3 regions of the Parageobacillus sp. KH3-4 genome follow, and region 1 is predicted to be linked to each of the others. Evidence: predicted binding sites of a transcription regulator. Region 1 holds the regulator's gene; each other region holds the start of a gene.
What was found. Region 1 encodes LexA, which represses DNA repair genes until DNA is damaged. Its sites were predicted from a motif close to CGAACATATGTTCG; they were not measured.
Positions count from the first base shown of each region.

Region 1 (9,613 bases):
TCATTGCCAATTTCAATTGTTTCGCCAAATCCGGATACGCTTTTTCGTATTGAGCAAACAGCTCATTCCATTCCGCTTCTTTTTTCTCGCCCGCTTCTTTTACGACTTGACGGAAATGATCGTATACTTCTTGCGGAACGTAAAAATCTTCTTCAAACGTCCATTTATACGCTTCTTTCGTCAGTTTTGCTTCTTCTGATCCAAGCGGAGCGCCGTGCACGTTAGACGTTCCCGCTTTATTTGGTGAACCATAGCCAATGGTCGTTTTCACTTCAATCAGCGTCGGGCGGGTCGCGTCCGCTTTCGCTTCCTCAATCGCTTTGGCGATTTCCTCAACATTATTCCCGTCTTCGACGCGCAAATATTGCCAGCCGTATGCTTTAAAACGTTGTTCAACGCTTTCTGAGAAGGAAAGATTTAATTCTCCATCAAGCGAAATATCGTTCGAGTCATAAAGAACGATAAGGCGGCCGAGCTTTAAATGCCCAGCTAGCGATGCCGCTTCAGAAGCGACTCCTTCCATTAAATCGCCATCGCCGCAAATCGCATATGTGTAGTGATTGACAATGTCAAAATTTTCTCTATTATATGTAGCTGCTAAATGGCGCTCTGCCATTGCCATTCCAACAGCCATCGCAATACCTTGGCCGAGCGGACCAGTCGTTGCTTCTACCCCCGGTGTATGACCGTACTCCGGATGCCCCGGCGTTTTGCTGCCCCATTGACGAAATTGTTTAATATCTTCGATGGAAACGTCGTAACCGCTTAGATGGAGCAAGCTGTATAACAACATCGATCCATGTCCCGCCGATAGCACGAAGCGGTCGCGGTTAAACCATTTCGGATTGCTTGGGTTGTGATTCATAAATTTCGTCCAAAGGGTATACGCCATCGGCGCCGCTCCCATCGGCATTCCCGGATGACCGGATTTTGCTTTCTCGATGGCATCAATCGACAATGTCCGAATCGTCGTAATCGCTAGTTCTTCGATCGTATGCGCCATATCTTTTCATCCTTTCATCAACATAGTGTCAATTCTATCATATAGAAAATAAAAGAAGATGTACAATATTCTTGATCAAATTCTTGATCAAAAATAATAAAAAAGAAAGCATTTCTATTTTAAAATGCTTTCTTTCTCGCATATTATTAATGCAGGCGCCGTTTTCTGCTTTCTTTCAATTTTTGTGGCGTCACGTCGTTGCCGTTTGGATCAATGACGGTGACCGAATGCAACATATCGACCATCGCTTCGCGAAACGCTTGAATATACTCGCGGCGAAGCTGCTGTTGCTCAAGCGTTTCCTCCTTCGTTAAACCAGATGATTTGGCCTTTTTGGCCAGCTCGTTAATTCGCGCCATTTTTTGTTTGGATAACATAGTTCCTCCACCTTATCACTGTATTGCTACTCTCCCATCTTATACAACATCAACGGAAAGCGCAACTATCTTGCTTTCCGCACATTTGCGTTAAAACATGCACCCACGAAATGCGGGAAACAAAGAACACGTTGCGGATAATGGATTTGCCCGGCACCCCTTCGCATAGAATAAAGCAAAGAAAATAGCACGTCCTTAATTGGAATCTATATATTCCCGGTAGCGGCGGTGAACGGTTGCTTTCGAAACGTCGTAGCCAAATCCGCGCAATGTCGCGGCGATTTCTGCAAACGTTAAACCGTTGTGGCGCAGGCGAACGATTTCTTCAACGGGAAGATCCATTTTCTCTCTGCCCGCGTTTCTCCCAACGTGCTTTAAATTTCGTTCAGGGCGGTATCCTTGTTCAATCGCCCGCTGCATTCCACGCTTGATTTTTAAATTATGTATTTTCCGCTGATATTCCTCGACAATGCTAAGAATGTTTAGTACCATCGAATCCGCTTCCGATAGCTGCATTTCACCGTTATGGGTGATCGTATATATTTTCACACCTTCTTTTTGAATGCAGTGAAGAAGCGCAATTCTTGCGTGCCCGCGCCCTAATCTTGTTTCATCTTGAACGAGAAGCGCATCAATTTGCTGCTCTTTTAATGTGGAAAGCAGATCAAACACGCCGTCTCTGTCTACTTCGTAGCCGCTGGCCTGTTCCATAATGACTTTGGTCACCTCAAAGCCATGCTGTTCAGCAAGACGTTCCAGTTCCTCCCGCTGGCGTTCCAGCGATGTTTCCTGTTCTTCTTTATCTGTGCTGACACGACAATAAATAACTGCTTTCACGCAATATCATCCCCACGATTTTATTTGCTGACGACTAACGATTCATCTCCCTTTGATTTTAGCACAGGAATGACAATTTTTTCACCGGCGACAATTTGCTGGCTCGGCAAATGATTGACATCGACGACCCACTCGATAAATTCCGTTGTCGAAAGTTGATGTTGTTCTTCATATTCCTTTGCCAGCTTCCAAAGCGTATCTCCCGACGCAACCGTAATTTCCATATATTTATCTTTTTCAATCGGCTTGTTCGCGTATAAAAACGCCCCAATCACCATAAACAAAAGCGCTGAAAAAATCATGTAATGTGCAAACATACGTTTCATATCGCCCCACCCCTTAAGAATGTTTGTTCGGTTTACCCACATTATAATGAGGAACATTTGTTTGTGTCAATATAATTTTCGAACTTATGTTTGTTTTTTCAAATTCCGCATGCTATAATGTAGGCAAATGATGTGGTAAGAGGTGTATAGGATGACGAAATTATCAAAGCGGCAACAGCAAATTTTGGATTTTATTAAAAAAGAGGTAAAAACAAAAGGCTACCCTCCTTCTGTCCGCGAGATCGGCGAGGCGGTCGGGCTCGCCTCCAGCTCCACCGTACACGGGCACTTAGCACGGCTTGAAAGCAAAGGATATATCCGCCGCGATCCGACAAAACCGCGCGCCATTGAAATATTGGACGCTGATTTCTCAGTGCGAAACGACACAAACGACGTCATTTCAGTGCCGATCATTGGCAAAGTAACAGCTGGCCAACCGATCACGGCCGTCGAAAACATTGAAGACTATTTCCCGCTACCAAAACGGCTCGTTTCATCGGAAGACCATGTTTTTATGCTGGAAGTGATGGGGGACAGCATGATCGAAGCGGGGATCTTAGACGGGGACTACGTAATTGTGCGACAACAGCAATCCGCCGATAATGGAGACATCGTTGTCGCGATGACGGAAGAAAACGAAGCAACGGTAAAGCGGTTTTTTAAAGAGAAAGATCATATTCGCCTACAGCCGGAAAATTCTAATTTAGAGCCGATTATCGTCCGCGATTGTACGATTCTCGGCAAAGTCATCGGCGTCTACCGCGTCATTCATTAAACATTAGCAAACAATAAAGGCTATCTCGCATAAAACGAGATAGCCTTTTGCCTTTTAATAGAGTTCCATATATTGGTCGCGCTCCCATTGATGAACGGCTGTTCGGAACATATCCCATTCGATTTCTTTCGCTTCAACAAAGTGTTCGAACAAGTGCTTTCCGAGCGCTTGAACGATGACCTCGTCCGATTTCAAGTTTTCGAGCGCTTCTGCCAACGTCGCTGGTAAGTCTACGATTCCTTCTTCCAATCGTTCTTCTTTTGTCATCACATAAATATTGCGATCCACCGGAGCCGGAGGAGTTAATTTGTTTTTAATGCCGTCTAGTCCAGCTGCTAGCAATACCGCCATTGCCAAATACGGATTCGCCGATGGATCGACGCTGCGCACTTCAATGCGCGTGCTCATTCCGCGTGAAGCCGGGATACGGATCAGCGGGCTGCGATTGCGAGCAGACCATGCAACATAGCATGGCGCTTCATAGCCAGGCACAAGACGTTTGTATGAGTTCACCGTTGGGTTTGTCACTGCCGTAAAGTTCGGCGCATGTTTCAGCACACCGGCGATGAATTGGCGCGCCGTGTCGCTTAATTGCAAGTCGGCGTTCGGATCGAAAAACGCGTTTTCATTATTTCTGAATAATGATAAGTTACAGTGCATGCCAGACCCATTAATGCCAAAGAGCGGTTTTGGCATAAATGTTGCGTGAAGGCCATGTTTGCGCGCGATCGTTTTGACAACAAGCTTAAACGTTTGAATGTCGTCGCACGCTTTGACCGCATCCGCGTATTTAAAGTCGATTTCGTGCTGGCCAGGCGCTACTTCATGGTGCGAAGCTTCAATTTCAAATCCCATTTCCTCAAGTTCAAGCACGATATCGCGGCGGCAGTTTTCTCCTAAATCAGTAGGCGCCAAGTCAAAATAACCGCCTTGGTCGTTTAATTCAAGAGTAGGGCGCCCATTTTCATCGAGTTTAAACAGGAAGAATTCCGGTTCCGCGCCTAGATTGAAAGCGGTAAATCCGAGCGCTTCCATCTCTTTTAGCATCCGCTTCAAGTTATAGCGAGGGCATCCTTCAAACGGAGTGCCATCAGCATTATAAATGTCGCAAATAAAGCGCGCTACTTTTCCTTTTTCCGCCGTCCATGGGAAAATAACGAACGTATCTAAGTCAGGATATAAGTACATGTCCGACTCTTCAATACGGACAAATCCTTCAATCGACGAACCGTCAAACATAATTTTGTTGTTTAACGCTTTTTCCAGCTGGCTGATTGGGATTTCCACGTTTTTAATGGTGCCAAGAATATCAGTAAATTGCAGACGGATATACTTGACGTTTTCTTCCTTGACGATGCGCATAATGTCTTCTCTCGTGTACTTTGCCATTTATTAACTCCTCCCCGGCTCCCAATTTTAATTTTCATTAAAGAAATTTATTTTAGTGAAAGAAGCGAGCGAGATCTCCTTGGCGAAGTGATGCACGATGGAAACGCCCCGCCTGCATTAGCTCCGTTCGCAAAATTTCGCGCAATTCCTCATCGGATAAGCTTTGTTTCACGACTTTTTCGGCCTTTTCCCCTTGCTTTTCATTCTTATCCGATTGCCGCGCCGCAAAAATTTGCTTAATGCCGGCCAAGTTTACTCCTTGATCGATTAAATCTTTGATTTCCAGAAGGCGATCGATGTCGTTTAGCGAAAACAAGCGGCGATTTCCTTCTGTGCGCGCAGGAGAAACAAGGCCATGCTCCTCATAATAACGGATTTGGCGGGCCGACAATTCTGTTAATTGCATCACTATCCCAATCGGAAACAATGGCATGGAACGACGAATATTACTATTCATGCCAATTCCTCCTCGCTTATGATGATTTATTTTATATCATGTTAAAATATATGTCAATATAATGTTAGATTTTATTACAAAGAAATTAATTGTTTTTCGAGCAATTGATCAATCGCTGTACAAATTGCGATTTTTACGTGCGAATACGTTAATCCTCCTTGCACGTAAGCAACATATGGGGGGCGGATCGGACCGTCCGCAGTTAATTCAATGCTCGCTCCTTGAATAAACGTTCCCGCCGCCATAATGACGTCGTCTTCATAGCCGGGCATATAGCTTGGGTATGGGGTAAAATGCGCATTTACCGGAGAGGAAAATTGAATCGCTTGGCAAAATGCGATCATTTGCTCCGGATCGTCAAATTGCACTGATTGAACTAAATCCGTCCGCTTCGCATCCCAAGACGGCTGCGTGTTTAAACCGATCCGTTCAAGCATCGCCGCCGTAAAAACCGCTCCTTTCAACGCCTGGCCGACGATATGGGGAGCTAGAAAAAACCCTTGATACATTTCATGCAAGCTGTATAGAGTCGGGCCCGCTTCGGCGCCGATACCCGGGGATGTCATGCGATACGAGCATGCCTGCACATATTGTTTTTTTCCAACGATATATCCTCCTGTTTTCGCAAGCCCCCCGCCGGGATTTTTAATCAGCGATCCTGCCATCAAATCCGCACCGACGTGGCACGGCTCTTTTTCTTCGACAAATTCGCCATAGCAATTGTCGACGAATACAACAACGTCCGGTTTGACCGCTTTGACAAACGAAATCATTTCGCTTATTTCTTCAATTGTAAACGATGGCCGCGTCGCATATCCTCTCGATCGCTGAATGCCGATCATTTTTGTCCGCTCATTAATCGCGTTTTTGACAGCATCAAAGTCAACGCGTCCTTCTGGCGTTAACGGCACACTTTGATAATGAATATGAAATTCTTTTAAGGAACCGACGCCGCTGCCGCGAATGCCGACAATTTCTTCTAACGTGTCATACGGATTTCCCGTGATGTAAAGCAACTCATCGCCTGGGCGAAGAATGCCGAATAGCGCGATCGAAATCGCATGTGTTCCGGAAATAATTTGTGGACGGACAATTCCCGCCTCGCCGCCAAATACGTCCGCATATATTTGTTCGAGTGTATCTCTTCCGATGTCGTCATATCCATACCCTGTCGATGGAATAAAATGGCTGTCACTTACTTTATGGCGCCGAAAACTGTCTAACACCCGATATTGATTGATATCGATCCGTTCATCAATCTCTTTGTGGATTGGTGCAATTTGTGCTTCGATTTCTTTCACAAGTGCAGCGATTTTTTCTCCATGTCGCAACTGTGTAAACATATGATGACCCTTTCTATTTTTGATATTGTCGCAATTGTCCGTATAGCGGATGTTTTGGCATCATATAACCTTTACATTCATACATGCCGCATTTTTCATTATAATGCAACTCTCGTAAAATCGTTTCCGCTTTTAACTGAGCCAGCAGCCTCCCCTCATTGCTCGGAATCGATACGTGATAATAAATCATTTGCTTTATCATTGTTTCTTCAATAAATTGCCGCAATCTGCGCAAATCATGCGCGTTAAAAGCGCTGATGATGATTGCTTCCGTCTTTGTGCTCGGAACAAAGCTTCTATGAGCAATATCGTGTTTGTTATACACAGTAATGATCGGAACGGTGGAGACACCTAGTTCATCGAGCAATTCGTAAACCGTCTGTTCATGATGGTAATAATCTGGATTCGATGAATCAACAACGTGCAAAATTAAGTCTGCTTCTTTGACTTCTTCGAGCGTAGAGCGAAACGCCGCCACCAACGTTGTCGGCAAATCTTGAATAAAGCCGACCGTATCTGTTAAAAGCGCCGTATAGCCGCTTGGGAGCGCTATTTTTCGCGTGAGCGGATCGAGGGTAGCGAACAATAAATTTTCTGCTAACGAATCCGCGTCTGTCAAGCGATTAAACAGCGTCGATTTTCCTGCATTCGTATATCCGACAAGCGAAATTTGAAAAACGTGATTTTTTTTTGCGGCGTTCCCGGTATCGCTCGCGATGTTCGGCGACCATTTTCAATTGTGCTTTAATTTCATTGATGCGCCGGTAAATATGCCGGCGGTCCATTTCCAGCTTCGTTTCCCCCGGTCCTCTTGTTCCGATTCCGCCGCCAAGGCGAGACAACTCCGTTCCTTGTCCGCTTAAACGCGGCAATAAATATTGCAATTGCGCAAGCTCTACTTGCAGTTTTCCTTCTTTGGAACGTGCGCGTTGCGCAAATATATCTAAAATAAGCTGTGTCCTGTCAATAATGCGGACGGATAGCTGCCTTGACAAGTTGCGGGTTTGACTTGGCGATAATTCATCATTAAAAATAACGACATCTGGTTCCAATTGTTGGACAAGGCGAACAAGTTCTTCTACTTTGCCTTTTCCGATATATGTCGCTGGGTGGATCGCTTCCCGCTTTTGCGTAACAGTCATGATCACTTCGCCGTTTGCCGTATGCACTAGCGACGCTAATTCTTCCATGGAGTAAAAAAACCGTTCATCATCGATATGAGGAAGCTGGCACCCGACTAAAATCACTTTTTCGCGTTCGTTCAATGCAGCACCTTCTTTCCATCAGCAGCATAACTCAACCTGCATCCATCATAACAAATCTGATTGCAAATCGCTATATCACGAGCATACAGCTTGTGATGATAATAAAATAATGAAGATTGATTTTCTGTTTATATGACCATACAATTGTTACCGTACAATGAGAATGAAAGGGATGCACGTATGACATGGGAAGTGTTGAGCATCATTGGCACGATTGCCTTCGCGATTAGCGGAGCGATTGTCGCGATGGAAGAAGAGTATGATTTACTTGGCGTCTATATTCTTGGCATCGTTACCGCGTTTGGCGGCGGCGCCATCCGCAATTTGCTCATCGGCGTCCCGGTATCGGCGTTATGGGAGCAAGGAACGCTGTTTCTCGTCGCGTTATTGGCAATGACCATCGTTTATTTATTTCCGCAAAAAACGTTGGCACATTGGAAACGGTGGGGAAATTTTTTTGATGCGCTCGGCCTTTCGGCGTTTGCCATTCAAGGAGCGCTTTATGCCGTAAAAATGAACCATCCGCTCAGCGCGGTGATTGTTGCCGCGGTGCTCACGGGCAGCGGCGGCGGAATTATCCGCGACATCCTCGCCGGCAGAAAACCGCTAGTGCTTCGCGCGGAGATTTACGCGGTATGGGCGATTGTCGCCGGCGTAGCGGTCGGGACAAAACTTGCCTCCACCCCCGCCGAGCTTTATACATTATTCGTTATTGTCACGCTTTTAAGAATTTTATCGTACACATATAATTGGAAACTTCCGCACCGTTCATTGCGGAATCAATCCATAGATCAGTCCTAAAAAGAACCCGGCGCATTGATAGCGTCGGTTTTTGTTACAGCCGTTCGATAATCGTTGCGGTAGCCATCCCGTGGCCGATGCAAATCGTGAGCAACCCGTATTTGCCGTTTCGCCGTATAAGTTCGTAAACGAGCGATGTCATTAATTTCGCACCGGTTGCGCCTAACGGATGGCCGAGCGCGATGGCGCCGCCGTTTACGTTCACTTTGGAAAACGGAGCGCCAATTTCCTTTTGCCACGCCAAGACAACAGGAGCAAACGCTTCGTTAATTTCAATTAAATCGATATCATCCACCGTTAACCCCGCTTTTTGCAGCACTTTTTTTGTCGCAGGAATCACACCGTCAAGCATATATGTCGGATCGGAGCCGACAACCGCTTGCGCGATGATCTTCGCTTTTGGCGTTGCGCCAAGCTTCCGCGCTGTTTCTTTTTCCATTAATAGCACCGCGGCCGCCCCGTCACTCATTTGACTCGCATTGCCGGCTGTAATTTTTCCGTTTTCCTGAAAAACAGGCCTTAGTGAAGCGAGCGCTTCTGGAGACGTATCGCGGCGCGGTCCTTCATCTTTTGTTACCATTATTGGTGTTCCTTCTTTATCCAAACCTTCCACAGGCACGATTTCTTGATCAAATATTCCTTGTTCCTGCGCCTTGATCGCGCGCTGATGGCTTTCGTATGCATATGCGTCCAGCTGTTCGCGCGTCAGCCCGTACTTTTCGGCGATTAATTCCGCGGAAATGCCTTGATGAACAAATTCATATTTTTCATGCAGCGACGGCGGAATCGTTTTTTCGTTGCCATCGCTTAAAATCGGCACTTTCGTCATGCTCTCGACGCCGGCAGCAATCGTAATGTCCATATCGCCAGAGCGAATTTCTTGGGCGGCGAAATGAATCGCCTGCTGCCCCGAGCCGCACATCCGGTTAATTTGCACGGCTGGCACTTCGATCGGAAACCCTGCCTCGAGCGCGGCAAGCCGTCCGATATTGTAGCCCTGCTCGGCAATCGGTGTGACACATCCCATCACAATATCTTCG
Region 1 covers NZ_AP025627.1:2,487,263-2,496,875, forward strand. The annotation lists gene tkt (transketolase) at 1-1,003, opposite strand, end outside; gene MWM02_RS12550 (DUF896 domain-containing protein) at 1,150-1,380, opposite strand; gene MWM02_RS12555 (YneB family resolvase-like protein) at 1,576-2,217, opposite strand; gene yneA (cell division suppressor protein YneA) at 2,238-2,543, opposite strand; gene lexA (transcriptional repressor LexA) at 2,695-3,318, shown strand; gene glnA (type I glutamate--ammonia ligase) at 3,373-4,707, opposite strand; gene MWM02_RS12575 (MerR family transcriptional regulator) at 4,760-5,164, opposite strand; gene MWM02_RS12580 (methionine gamma-lyase family protein) at 5,239-6,507, opposite strand; partial or broken gene hflX (GTPase HflX) at 6,521-7,772, opposite strand; gene MWM02_RS12590 (trimeric intracellular cation channel family protein) at 7,953-8,573, shown strand; gene MWM02_RS12595 (thiolase family protein) at 8,608-9,613, opposite strand, start outside.

Region 2 (9,613 bases), 570 kb from region 1:
CAACGATCGGCTTCATTTCCCGCATATGGCGAAGCCACGTAACCGGGCGAAGCGAAAACACATTGTCGCGCAACGATTCTAACTTCTTTTTCGCCTGATCGCGTAATGAATTGGCTTCTTCAAGCAGTTGCGGGTCATATTCATCACCGCGGCACGATTTTAAACGCGATAAAGACAATGACCGAAACGCTTCATACAGCTCATTCCATGAGCGGTCCAACAACGTTTCTAAATGGGCAATCTGTTGCAAATCATCGCGATAATTTTCGGCGCGCGGCAACGGGCCTCGAGGCAAATTCGCCAGTTGCACCGCCTTTGAAATGAGGCGCTTCGCCGCAGCCAATTCCATCTTTACATACCTTTTCAGCCAAGAAATATATGGAATTTCCTCCAATGGAGTATTTTCATCTACATCATACATTGCAACAAGACGATCAAGCCATTTGTATGGTTCAGGATGCGACCGGGAAAACTCATGGATGGCTAAAATCATTTCTTGCAGCTCGGCGTCGCTCCGGTCTCCTGTATAGCGGTCCACTACGTCAAAAAACGGTTCATTATTTATTTTTCCATATTCTTCTTCCAACAGCTCTTCCATCACTTCTTCTTTCAGCAATTCCGCTTCCGTGTCATCAGCGACGCGAAAGACGGGATCGATATCGATTAAATAATAATATTTGCGAATGACGTCTAAGCAAAATGAGTGAATCGTGGAAATCGAAGCACGGTTCAATAGGCTAAGCTGTCTCCGCAAATGAAGCGAGTTTGGCTGTTTGTCCAGCTCACGTTCGATCGCTTCCGCAATTCTCGTTTTCATTTCTGACGCAGAAGCGTTTGTGAACGTCACGACAAGAAGCCTGTCGACATCAACCGGGTCTTCTTTCGCCGTAATTTTTTGGATGATCCGTTCGACAAGCACCGCCGTTTTTCCTGATCCCGCCGCCGCCGCTACTAAAATGTCGCAACCGTCCGCCACAATAGCCTGCCATTGTTCATCCGTCCACTGACTCTCCTTCGGCTTTGGACAAAAAACGTTACTCATTGAAGTCCTTCCCTTCCGATAATTTTCGCACGATTTCCTGATTTTCTTGCGGAATTAACAGGCGATAGCGATGATTCGGAAACGATTCGTCAAACTGGCAAACCGGCTTAAACGAACAAAATTCGCAAGGCGTCTGTTCATTCAGCTTGTATGGCGCAACATCGACAATTCCATCGGCAATTTGCATGCCGATCATTTGAAACAGATGCCGGATATGCTGGCGAAGGTGCCAAAAATCTTCTTCGCTGATGACGGAAGATTTGGCGTGAATTGCTCCTTTTTTTGTAATTTGCGCCGGAACGATCAGCGACCATTTGCCTTCCTCCATTTGCGTATCCATCAAACGGATTGCTTCCGCATCCCCAAGCAAAAGCCCGCGCATTTTAAATTGTTCCAGCAGCTTCCGTTCCACTTCTTTTTCATCATGAAGAAGCTGATCGCTTTTAATAACCGGATTGTGCACATGGAAATAAAGAATTCCGGCCGGAAAAGCTTCCTTGCCGACTAGCTGTTCCGCGTAAGTGAGCACAATGTCCAAGTAAGTGAGCATTTGTAGCGCAAGACCGTAGTACACTTCCGTTAAATTTAGCGTTTTAGCGCTCGATTTATAGTCAATGACGCGCAACAGCACTCCCCTTGAACTTTCCGCTTTATCAACGCGATCGATGCGGCCGACAAGCTCCATTACCGTTCCGTCCGGAAGGCGGAACGTAAGCGGCGGAAGCGCGCCGTTTGGCCCAAACTCCAGTTCAAGGCCAATCGGCACAAAGCTGCTTGCTTTGGCGTGCTCGCTTAATACGTTCGTTGTTCGCGCAACAATGTTTCGCAACTTCCGTTTCATATAGTGGTATCGATTGGAGCTGAGCAACACTTGCTGCTGGATGAGCGGCGCGATTTGTTCCACCGCTTCTGTTGACAATTGCTCGCATTGTTGTTTGGACAAATTGCGCCAATCTATTTTCGCTTCGCGGAGGCGGTCGGAAATGATTTTTAGCGCGTAATGAAACAGTTGCCCGATGTCAGGAGCATCAAGACGAAAAACTTCCCGCTCCTTTAACCGCAATCCGTGGGAAGCAAAGTGGGAAAACGGGCATTTTTGAAACTGCTCCATGCGCGATACGCTCGCCTGAATTTTTTTTCCGTATAGCCGCTTGCTAATTTCTTTTTTCAGCGGCGTTGCCTCATTCGCATAAAACAGCCCGGCAAGCGCTTTGCGCGCCTGCTCTCTCCATTGCGGATCGCTTGCGTAAAAGTTATATACATCCCACCAAAGCGGCGCAATCGAATAATGCCGTTTCCATGCTTGCAGCTGCGCCACAAGATACGTCAGCGTCGCCCGCGGAGCGGTGACAAACGCTCGTTGTTCCGCAAGCTCCGCATCAAGCGGATCGTTTCCGCAGACACGCTTTTGCAAATTCGGAAATAAATCGGCAAGATGCTTAATAATGATCGAAGGAGAGAGCGCTTTTCCTTCTTCGTTTGCCAGCGGATATGTCACATATAGGCGCTCGCTTGGGCTCGTTAACGCTAAATAAATGAAAAACGGTTCATAAAATAACTGTTCTCTTCCTCCCGGCGCGACTCTCGTTCCAAATTGCTGCAAAAGTTCACGTTCCGTTTCTGCGAGCAATCCGTCTTCTTTCGCTTTCGCCGGAATAACCCCTTCATTTACGCCAATAATAAACACGCATTTGACATCAATAAGCCGCGAACGGTCTAATTGGGCAACAATCACTTGGTCGATCGCAGGCGGAACGAGCGAAAACTCAAGACGGTCAAGCCCCGTTTCGATGATTTTCGCAAACTCCGCTAGCGGAATCGGCTCATTTCCCAACAATTCCACATATTGATTGAATAAATCAATCACTGCATTCCATACTTGCTCATGCTGCCGCGCTTCCATCAGCCTTCCTTGTTCTTCCGCTTCTTTGCTCATTTTCTCTAGTTTTCTAGGAATTTGCAATTCTTCTAAGAACAGATAAATCGCTTCACAAAGGCTCCTGCCGTCTTTTGCCCTGCGCATGCGGCGCTCTAGCTTTGAAAGCGGCGCTGCAATCATATCGCGCCATTGATTCAGCTTTTCTTCGTATTGTTTTTCCTCATCTGTTTGCGGAATGGATAGTCCTTCTAATGCCTGGTAGCGGCGATATGTCCACCGCTCGCCATTCGTCCATTTTTCCCCTTTAATCCCATATGCGAGAACATAGTTTTCCAGCTGGTCCATCGCTTCGCGCAGCGCGTCGGTATCTTCTTCCGCCGGAAATAGTAAATCGGTTTTAATGGCGCGAAACACCGATTCGTAACGCCAGCGCGATGTAATAATTTCCATGCTGGCCCGCAGCAACTCAATAAGCGGATGATGGTGCATCGGCTCTTTCTCATCCATGAAATAAGGAATATGAAAATCAGAAAAAACCGTTTTCACTAAATCGCGATAATCTTCCGTATTGCGGACGATCAAAGCGATATCGCGGTAACGGTATCCTTCGTCGCGAACAAGGCGGACGATTTCGCGGGCAATCGCTTCGACTTCCGCGCGGCGGTTTGCCGCTTCATATACAATGATGGAATTCATTTTTTCCGAGAAGGCGACGGCGGGACGAGCATGGTAATGCGCTTCAAGATGGGCAAGCGCCTTTTCTTGATGGCGCATATTTTTTTGGAGAATGACTGCGTCTTCAATCGCGACGCCGTTTAACAACGCCATTTGGCGAATATCATGATACGTTTTCGCGGTTAAATAAAATAAATGCAACTCATTTGGTAACCGATCGTCGTAAGGGGCATCCACCGTTAATGAAACAGTGACCCGCTTACAATGAATAAGCAGCTGTTCAAGCACCATATACTCCTGCGGCGTAAATTGGTGAAACCCGTCAATATAGATTTCTGCATTCCGCAAATAGTGGGAGTGTGGGATTTTTTCGGAAAGCAATCGCAAATAGTCTTCGGAATCTATGTAATGATTGAATAAACTTCTCTCTAGCTCCTCATAAACGATAGATATATCATTTAGCTTATCGGCTAACACTTTTTCAGCCGGCTTTTTCCCTTGCTCTGTCAGCGTTTTTACATGTTCGCGGAGATGCTGCGGAGCAACGCAGTAACGTTTGCATTCTGTAATTGTATCGTGAAGCTGTTGGATAAAGCCCGCTTTATCGACAGCGCGGCCAAATAATTTCAATTGTTGCTTCCGATGTTCGACAATTTTCCGAATCATCATCTGCATTCCGATATCATTGATATGGTATCGGCTCATTCCTCCCGTTTCTTGCAAAACTCGCCACGCTAACCGCGTAAAGCTAAACACTTGCGCCCGTATCATTCCGTCTAATCCTGGTGTATGTATTAACGCATATTCCGATTGAAACGTCATTTGTTCCGGAACAAGATAAACAATCGGGTTCCCTTTCGGATCTTCTTTTAGTTTATCGCGAATTTCGTTAAGACACGTCGTTGTTTTTCCGCTTCCGGATCGTCCTAAAAGAAATCGGAGCGACATCGGTATCACCTTCATTTTCCACTATTTTCTTCATTATAGCACATATGTTCGTATTTTGGAAGAAAAAACCCCGCTTAAACTCCATTTCGCGAGTGCATAAAGAAAACTATACCGTTTTTGAAGAAAAAAAGTATTCACGAGCTATGCCGCACGATGAATACTTTTTCATTTTAAAAGCGGACGGAAAATTGTTGAACAGGCCAATAGCGCAAATCGACCTTTCCTACTACTTGGCTTATTTTTACAAAGCCAAAATGCCGGCTGTCCCAGCTGCGTAACCGGTTATCGCCAAGGACAAAGATACATCCCTTCGGCACTCTTTTTTTCCCTGTAAGTTCTTCCAGCGTAAAATCCCCCGTCAGCTTTCCGCCGCTCCACTTATGTTTATATGGCTGCAAATACGGTTCAGCAATTTTCTTCCCGTTAATATACAGCATATCATTTTTGTATTCAATTTGCTCGCCAGGCAGCCCAATCACGCGTTTCACATAATCTTCTTTTTTATTTGCGTGAAAGACGATAACATCAAACCGATGAATGTTTCCGATCTGATAACTTAGTTTATTGACAATTAGCAAATTTCCTTCCTGTAATGTTGGCATCATTGATTTTCCCTCGACCATATAGTTGGTGAAGCAAAGAAACCGCAATATCAAAATAAGCGTGAGTATACTTCCAAAAAGAAATGACTTGCACCGCCGTCTCTTTTCGTCCATCTTCCAATCGCCACCTGTCATTATAAATCTTCGTGATCGCGCTGTTTTTCCGTTAATGAAAACTTTGCTTCCACTCTTTTTCCAGCGTACCATAACAATGCGATAACAACCGCTATCATGACTGTACGCAACGGCTGTTTCACCAGTGCAGCGATATCGTATCCAATAAAGCTAATCGTAAAAATCATCACCACCTTGCCGCATAATACCGCCAAAATAAACTGTTGCTGACTCATTCGCGACAACCCGGCGACGACATTGACTATTGCCGATGGAGTAAACGGAAAACAATATAATAAAAACACCGGACCAAACCCATGACGCTCAATCCAATGCATAAACTGTCTCACTTTTCGATGGCGACTTACAAAATGAAAAAAGCGCTTTTGCCCGATTTTTCGCGTAATCGAAAAAACGAGAATAGAACCAAGGCACGCGCCGATCCACGAAATAAGAAATCCTTGCCATAAACCAAATGCTGCTGCATTCGCCATCACAAATACAAACATTGGTAAAATCGGAAGAAAAGATTCCAATAATGTCGCCGCAATGCCTGGAACCACTCCAAACGAACGATATTGCTCAAGCATTGATAGCACGTTTTCAAGAGTGAACCATTGTTTGATTGTTTCGATGTCCATGTATACTCCCCATTCACCGTTCACATCATAATTATATATTTATTTTACACATTTGTACGAAGAATTTGAACTACTCTTTACATATACTAACTATCGAAATAATGGAAAAACAGCAAAAAATGAGGCCGCTTCTCCCCCACTTGCCTGCGCTGGAAAAATGCACAGGGCGGGAGAGAGATTTTTCGGCTTTTAAAAAATTATCGCTGTTGCCATCCTTCAGAACGGTTCATGCGAAATGCATATTGCAATTTACGTTCTCTTGCCTCCATCCGCTCTGACAATTTCGTCCGCAACTGTGCCGTGCGGTAAAGCTGATTCACAAAAGAGTGATAGGAAACATCAAGCAAAACGCTTTTTTCGTTGGTGAAATAGACGATCGTTTGATCATTTTTTGTGGGTTCATATTTGTATACGTGAAGGTGAGAAAGCCAAACACAGCGGGAATCATTTGGGGAAATCGTTGGAAAAACGTAAATTTCGTTGAGTGGTTCAATCGCGATCGGAGCTTTATGCGTAACGCCAATGACAGCTCTTGTCCCGTCTTTTCTGCCTCGAAAACTAGCGCCGTAATAGTTGCAGCTGCGCTTCACAATATCAAGCGGCCTCATTTTGACAACATACTCGCCATCTTCTTCCACGACCTTAGCATACGAATTGCCGTGCAAGTGGTGCGGTAAAATCGCCATGGTGTATCGGCTAATAATAAATTGGTCCAAGATGATGAACTCATTTACTTTCATTCCATTTTCTCTCCTCTCTTCATACATTATACCTACTTCTATCATACCATTAATAGTTATATTTTTCTATATTTTCAAAAAATATAAGTGTTTTTGTGATGAAAATCGCTTAGGAATTATCAAATATTTGCCGAATTTCTTCTTCCGCCAAATATTCGTTTGCTTGTTCTAGCGCTGTATGCTCTCCGACAGAATCCCCCGCATACGTTTCCTCATTCAAAAAAGCTTGATGGAAATGAAAATCCGTACTCATCCGAAATTCAGGTTGTAACGTCGGTCCAAACGGCATTTCTTTTTTTTCGTTTTCCTTTTTCATCATTAATCGCCTCCTGTGATTATGATGCGCCAACGTTCATTCATTTATGCAACCACAGTCTTTCGCTATATTGTCATGTCCAAAAAGTGTTTTTTTCACGATGTTAGTCTAAAAATTAGACACGGAGAACAGGTAGACTATAACAAACTTAATTACTGTCCGAGGTGTCCAATCATGAAAAAGAGAACATTGGATAAGGAATACAAGAGGCTGTTGAATGATGCTTGGAGAGGGACAAGTCCATCGCCCAAGCGGCAAAGGAGTTAGGGGGGCTTACAACGCGCTTCGCGTTGGGGCAAAGAAAGCAAGGGAACGAGTTTTATCAGTTCCGGAAACATCAAGCCACAAAAGCAAGAAATCATCGAATTACGCCGCCTTATAACCAAAAATTGGAATAAGAATTAGCAATCCTAAAAAAGGCGTTAGGCATCTTCACCAGAAACCAGAAGTAATTCACGCATTTATTTTTCCACACCGAAATGCATTTCGTGTGGTGATGATGTGCCAAGTAACTAGATGTTTCCAAAAATCGGTATTAAGACTGGCTTAAACGGCAAAAAGTAAACAAAAAGAACAACGAACTCAACAGATTCGAAATAAGTATCTAAAGTCCCGCAAAATTTACGAAAGCCCGAAAATGATGCAAGCACTACGCAAACAAGGGATTCGAGCGTCTCATTGCATCATGAGCGAAGAAAGCTTGAAGATCCATTACCGTCAATGCAAAACCACTACGAACAGTAACCATCCTTACAACGTCTATGACAATGTAGTATTGAAACAAATCAAGCAACGGTTCCGAATGAAGTATAGGTGGCGGATACGATATACATTCCTGCCAACGAGGGCTGGTTATATTAGCGAGCATCGTGGATTTATCGTAAACTAGAATGGGTATATCAATGCACGAATGACGAAAGAGTTAGTGATTCAAGCGTTGCAACGGGCTCTCAACAGCGAAAAAACAACGGGATGAGTGATCAACGATTCGGATCATGGAAGCCAATATGCTTCCGCAGCTTTTACAGGAACATCATTTTCCAGTGAGCATGTCAAAACGTAGGAATTGTTACGACAACGCTTGTATAGAGTCGTTTCATGGCTTAATCAAAAAAGAGTGTATCGTCCAAATCGATTCCATGCGCCGAAGGAAACGAAACACCTTGGCTATGTATCGCCATGCGAATTGAGGCTGCTTCTACGCTAATCAGAGAAAAGTAGCTGTTTAACATGTCCGTTTTCTTGACACATCACCAATTCCCTTTTACCCCAAAACAATGAATGGAAAATTTCTTCTTCAAAAAAATCCGGCTCTCCTTAGCGAGCCGCCGAGCTATTGTTTTTATTTCACTCTTGTCACCGCATCAATCCATGTACGCGCCATCAGCATATTACCAATAGAATTCATGTGAACACCGTCAGTTGTCAGTCGATATGGCGAACGCGCTTGCAAATAGGCAAGAAACGACTGATGGGTAGGCACTAAAATGCCCTGAAACCGCTGCGCCATTTTTTGCACAATTTCCACGTACGGTTTCAACTTTATGTTGCCTTCTGAACGAATATCCTCGCCGATAATGGTCGGCTCCATAAATATAAGCTGCGCTTTCGTTTTTTCCTTTGTTTGTACAGCCAGCTGCGTATATACCTGTTCAAATTGGTCTGGATATACTTGCTCCTTCTCTGGATGGTCGAGCTGCCGCCATACATCATTGATGCCGATCGAAATGGAAACGATATCTGGCTGAAGATCGATAACGTCGCGCTCCCATCTCGCAAGCAGGTCGGGAATGCGGTTACCGCTGATACCGCGATTGACAACATCAAAGGAGCGGTGTGGATAAGTGGTAATAAGATAGTCGCGGATCAGCCGGACATATCCATCGCCAATTTGCTCTGGGTCTTCCCATCTTCCCGATTCGGTAATGCTGTCGCCAATAAACACAATTCTTCCTTCGAGTTTCATCTTCTCCCCCGCTTCCTTATCATAAAATGACGGTTTTAAATTCAAATGCAAACGCATCATAACGGTGCATAGAAATCGCATCATGCCAAACGCCTGCCTGTTATCTAAAAACGCGACTTTCTCGATTTCCGCGACCGGATCATGCTCTTGCATATGCAAATTCTTCCGCTGTTGATTGCGGATGCGAATCTGCGGTGGTCGCTTTGAATTTTCAGCCCCAAGTCTGCTTCAATATATTGTAAACAGATGCTTCCAAATGTTCCTTTTTACCCCCGCCATCAAAGAAAAAAACCACATGATAGCCACTTAACTATTCGCTAAAAACACTAGCAACAGTGCAAAAATCACCATAAAATAAAATCCATATCAAGCCCCCTGTTTCGCTGGCAGTTGTCGTTTCACCACGTATAAAGCGCATATGAACACCCCCCATATAAGCAACAGCATATACAAACAAATATAATCGTAGCAACAACAGCAGAACTCCATCCATTAGGAAAAAGGAAGAATGACAAAGGCTAAAAATAGATCGTCAATCCGATAAGAGGAAGCGATAGGATCTTGCTGTTGCGATATGAAATAACTGACGTACCGCCTGCGCATTGCCACCGAAAATTTCCCCGACCACATCACTCAATGTGCAAAAAGAAATAGAAAATCCTAGAACAATCGCATATTAAATAAACCCAA
Region 2 covers NZ_AP025627.1:3,058,079-3,067,691, forward strand. The annotation lists gene addA (helicase-exonuclease AddAB subunit AddA) at 1-1,042, opposite strand, end outside; gene addB (helicase-exonuclease AddAB subunit AddB) at 1,035-4,544, opposite strand; gene lepB (signal peptidase I) at 4,715-5,260, opposite strand; gene MWM02_RS15390 (TVP38/TMEM64 family protein) at 5,281-5,901, opposite strand; gene MWM02_RS15395 (competence protein ComK) at 6,099-6,641, opposite strand; gene MWM02_RS15400 (hypothetical protein) at 6,751-6,960, opposite strand; gene MWM02_RS15405 (hypothetical protein) at 7,175-7,339, shown strand; gene MWM02_RS15410 (SGNH/GDSL hydrolase family protein) at 8,300-8,923, opposite strand.
Region 2: the regulator LexA is predicted to act here: its motif matches at 4,582-4,595, upstream of addB (helicase-exonuclease AddAB subunit AddB).

Region 3 (4,728 bases), 1.5 Mb from region 1:
GCTTGTTTCAATTCTATTGTATTTGTCTCATCCTCTTCCGGGCGATAGCTTTCCCAGTTTGCTTTATATGCCTCTAACCACAGCCGTAACGAGTCAATAAGTCTTTTTTCCACTAATTCGAAGTTAGAGGCTTTATTATCGCAGCGAGGGTTGTTATAGCATTTTAAATGCGGTTTTTGATTTGTGTACGGCCTATACACCATTGATGCGCCGCATTTGCCGCATTTAACGATCCCGGCAAGAGGGTTTGTTATCCCATTTACGAGTTGGTACGGAACGTGGTAGCGGCTTTTTAAAATATCTTGTGCCTTTTGATATAATTCTTCGCTTATAATTGGTTCATGCTTTCCTGGAACGTCGATCCATTCGTCCTTGTTTCTGGTCCGGGTATCTCTTCTTTTGCCTGGAACGGCTGATGGCTTTTGTTGTCGCTTTTTCCATTGAATTCGTCCAGCGTAAACGGCATTTTTTATAATATTCAAAACAGCGCTGCTATACCATAGCTTTCCGGTTGCGGTCCGATAGCCAAGTTCATTTAATTTATTGGCTATGGCGGCGGTACCCATGCGGATGGCCGGATTATCATGCGTATACCATTCAAAAATCATTTTGACAATCGGAGCTTGTTCTGGATGAGGTTCAAGGGTGCGGCCATTTTTACCTAAATCTTTGATGGTGTATCCAAACGGTGGATATGTGCCAATGTAGTTGCCTTCCTCCACGCTTTGAATGCGAGAACGTTGCAAACGCCGTTTGATGATTTTATATTCTTTCCGGGCCATAAACGTTTCAAATTCCATGTATTCTTCATCGAATTCGTCGTTTAAATCATACGTTTTGCGCAAGGTGATAATCTTTGTATTTGATTCTTTAAACGTTTTTTCAATGAGTCCTTGTTCTTGCTTGTCGCCGCGGCCAAGACGATCAATGTCAACGCAAAGCACAGCATCATATTTTCCAGCGCCGACTTCCTGTAGCAGCTGCAGCATTTGCGGCCGATGCAAAATACTGTCACCAGAAACGACTTCCTCGAAAATTTTTACGATGTTCAAATTCTTTTCTTTCGCCACTTTTAAAAGCATTTTTTTATGCTTCGCGAGCGTTTCTCCTTCACCTCTTGCCTCAGCTTCGAGATCGGCCCGTGATTTCCGCAAATATATAGCGACGCGGTCCATGCTCTCACCTCATTTATTCTATGTATGCATAACTTTTCCGCGTATTCCGTTCGATTTGCTCCAGGCGGGATTGACAAAGACTCTCTGGCACCCTAAACGTTTCCCTCATCTCAAGCAATATATGTTGCCGTGGCAAAGTAAAATCGATGAATCGCAGCATATGATATGGGATGGCAGCATATTGGGTAAAGCGTTTGGCGTCTCTTTCTTGCCAATCACGAAACATTTGTGTCATTTCTGTTTGATCGCCACCGTGACGCAACAAATGGCCTAACTCATGGAAAAATATTTCGCGTTTCTGGAATGGATCAAGATACTTGTGTATGTTGATTATCTTAAAACCTTCATCTTCATCGGCGTATGAACGATACCGACTGTACACAAGTTCAATTCCAAGTTTTGCTGCAATATAGTCCTCATTGATTTGTTCTGGATAAAAAATTCCCATTTGTTGATACATTTTCGATACAAAGGCTTCTAGTTCGAACGGCTTATAGACGTAAGTCATAGTTCCTCACCTCAAGTTTATTATACAAACATATGTTCTATTTAACAAGAAAAATCACTGATATTAGGTGATGGAGGATATATTTATTTTGCTTTGCCCCTAACCTATTTGATGTTTTTCTTTAAATAAATTAAAAAGCACTGCAAGGCAGTGCTTTTTAATTTATTTAGAAAACGCATTACGTTTATTATAAGAATTTTGTTGTAATTCTAATTGTATAGCTTTTTTTATTTTTTTCATAAATTCGTCATCGGATAAATATAGTAACCCATATTTATCATTTGCTTTTTCTAATTTTTTAAATAAATATTCAATATTTTGGGACTTACTAATACCTGATTTTATATCAACTGCTTTGATCGAATAGAAACTTATTGGTAAATCTTTGTTTAGAATGTTTTTGTAGTACTTTTGCTGTCCATAAAGAAGTATAGTCATTTTTGCAAGACAATAGTCGACGGATAATGTACTGATATTAAATTCAATTTGGAATTCTTTATAAAGACGATTTTCAACGATATAAGGGTTTATTAGCCCTTTGTGCCTAACAAAATGTAAAAATTCATCGTTAATTATATCGTCTTCTATATTACTGACCAGACTCTTTAATATAAATCCTGTACACTGATAATGCCCAAGCTCTATGCTTTTTAGTATGGCTTCAAAAAAGGTAAAAACACTTATTTTTAGATTTAGATCAGTTTTTGTGTCCTGCTTAGAATTCCTATTATTGATTTCTTCTATTCTTCTATTTGTGTTAGTTAAATTCAGATTTTTGCCAAATAGTTCATTTGTAGAAGAGGGGGTATGATTGTCATATGATTCTATATAATAAGTAGGTTTAGTGTTTAACACAATCATTAGTAAAGAATTTATTAATATAGTTAAAAATTTTAAATCATTTTCTTCAATAGCTCGAACTATCAGAGATCGATAAATAGTGATAATATCAATAGCCTTAACCATTTTATCTTGTTTTAGCATTTGATTTATATTGTTTAATATCGGGTTAATACCAACAATTTTATTTTGATATAATGAAATTGATAATTCTAATAAGATTGAGAAATATGTGGATAAGAGTTCATTATAAGATGATTTGATTTGATCTATCTTCTTATCAGGAAGCTTTTTATAAACTTTGAATGTTGTCGGTCCCATACTAAACAATTTTTTTATTGCTTTATTTCCGTACTCAATATGATTTTTCTCATAAAGTTTAGTAATCAGGTATGTATGATTTTTTAATATTGCCTTGTATAGATCTAAATAATCTCGAGGGTGTGTTCTCAAAAAATACAAGTATCTTTCTTCCGGGCATAAATAATATATTCTGTTATGTGAGTGAATATAGCTTAATACGTCTTCCCAATCTTTGTAGTTATTTTCATATAACTCATTCATATTATTATCTATAGATTGAATCAATAATTGGTAAACACTTTCAACTTTATAGTGTAAGTTGCTATATAATTTCTTTCTCTGAGAAATTAATATATTATTTAATATAAATATATTATTATTTTTAGCAAAATTGTCTTTAACAAAACTCAAGTAAAAGATGTCTTTTTTTATATCTTTTATATTCTTTTTCAATGTTGTTTTGAGGTTTAATCTTCTCCATAGAGAGATAATTGTAATAACACCAGTTATTAGAGAAAGGGAAAAAAGATAGAACAATAAGTTTATGGCACCCAAATGTTTTTCGGTAAAGTCTAAGCCAATGTTATTAAAATCCTTTAATGTTTTCAGGTGAATTTTTAATAAAGAACTACAGTGGCCGGTATAGACTAATGTAAAGGAACTTAAGATAATAAATATTATTAATAAAGAAGTGGGTGAACTTTGTTTAATAGATGAATGCGATAAAACTTTTTGCTCTCTATAAGTAAAAATATAAAAAGTAATGCTTAATGGTAAGATTAATGTTAACGTTTTGATAATAAAACTAAAGAAAAAAGTTAAAATAAAATCATTCTGGACTTTAAATCCCAAAAGATCCAAAAATAATCTATAGTTTTTTAAGTTGTTTAAACCAAAAAAGTTCACATTGGTAACATTGTTTTTGACAAAATAAAAAAGAATAAAAGAAAATAAAAATGGTGTTATTATTATAAAAGCTCCTAAATAGTAACGTATATTCTTCGTAATTATATTATAGGAAATAGTTAGAAACTTTAAGGTGTTAACAATGCGATTATGAACATTTGGATATTTTTGGTCTATTGCTTTTAATATATATTCAGTGAAATTTTTCCAATTAATATCATCATCGAATATAATAGTGATTATTATTCCTGAAATTACCCCAATGAAAAGAGAACTCCACAAAATCTTTCCACCATCCTTCATTTAATAAAAAGTGACAATTAGGTATTGTCACTTTTTGAATTTCCTGATAAATATTCATTAACAAAATAAGCATGAATATGTTCTAGAGGGATAATGTTATTAGATATCTCGTACGGATCTAATCCTTCTCGAGCATCTAACCAAGGAGCTTCTTGATGTGTAAGCTCTTCCAACTCTTTTCCGCTTAAATGTCCGAGATTATCCCAAACAAAATCTAAAATTTCAATAGCATCTTTATCCAAATTTAGATTTTTAATATCAATTTTCATATCATCTATCTCATTGTAATTATAATGATTAAACAGACGATACAATGAAGGACAAACTGGTCCATGAACCCATGCTTCAATTCTTTCACCAAATAAAGGTTTATTATGCACGGCAAGATAAAATCCTTGAGCGTAATAAACAAGCTTTTGTAATTTAAGGTGAGTTACAGCTTTAGGTGTGCCAGGAATACTTTTGGCTATAAAGTACTTAGCAACCTCCAATACATTATGCATATGTATTCCCCTCCTTTAATTCAAATTATATATATAATATAGTAATAAAAAAAGTCACGTTGGGTTTTGTGAAAAAGATCTTAGAAATATTTTTAATATTATGCTTAAATATTTACCATATTTCTATATATGCTTGATGTTTTCATGTATTCCGTTCGATTTGCTTCAGGCGGGCTTGACAAAGCTTTTC
Region 3 covers NZ_AP025627.1:999,282-1,004,009, forward strand. The annotation lists gene MWM02_RS05040 (recombinase family protein) at 1-1,175, opposite strand, end outside; gene MWM02_RS05045 (ImmA/IrrE family metallo-endopeptidase) at 1,189-1,683, opposite strand; gene MWM02_RS05050 (hypothetical protein) at 1,846-4,014, opposite strand; gene MWM02_RS05055 (Panacea domain-containing protein) at 4,053-4,538, opposite strand.
Region 3: the regulator LexA is predicted to act here: its motif matches at 1,709-1,722, upstream of MWM02_RS05045 (ImmA/IrrE family metallo-endopeptidase).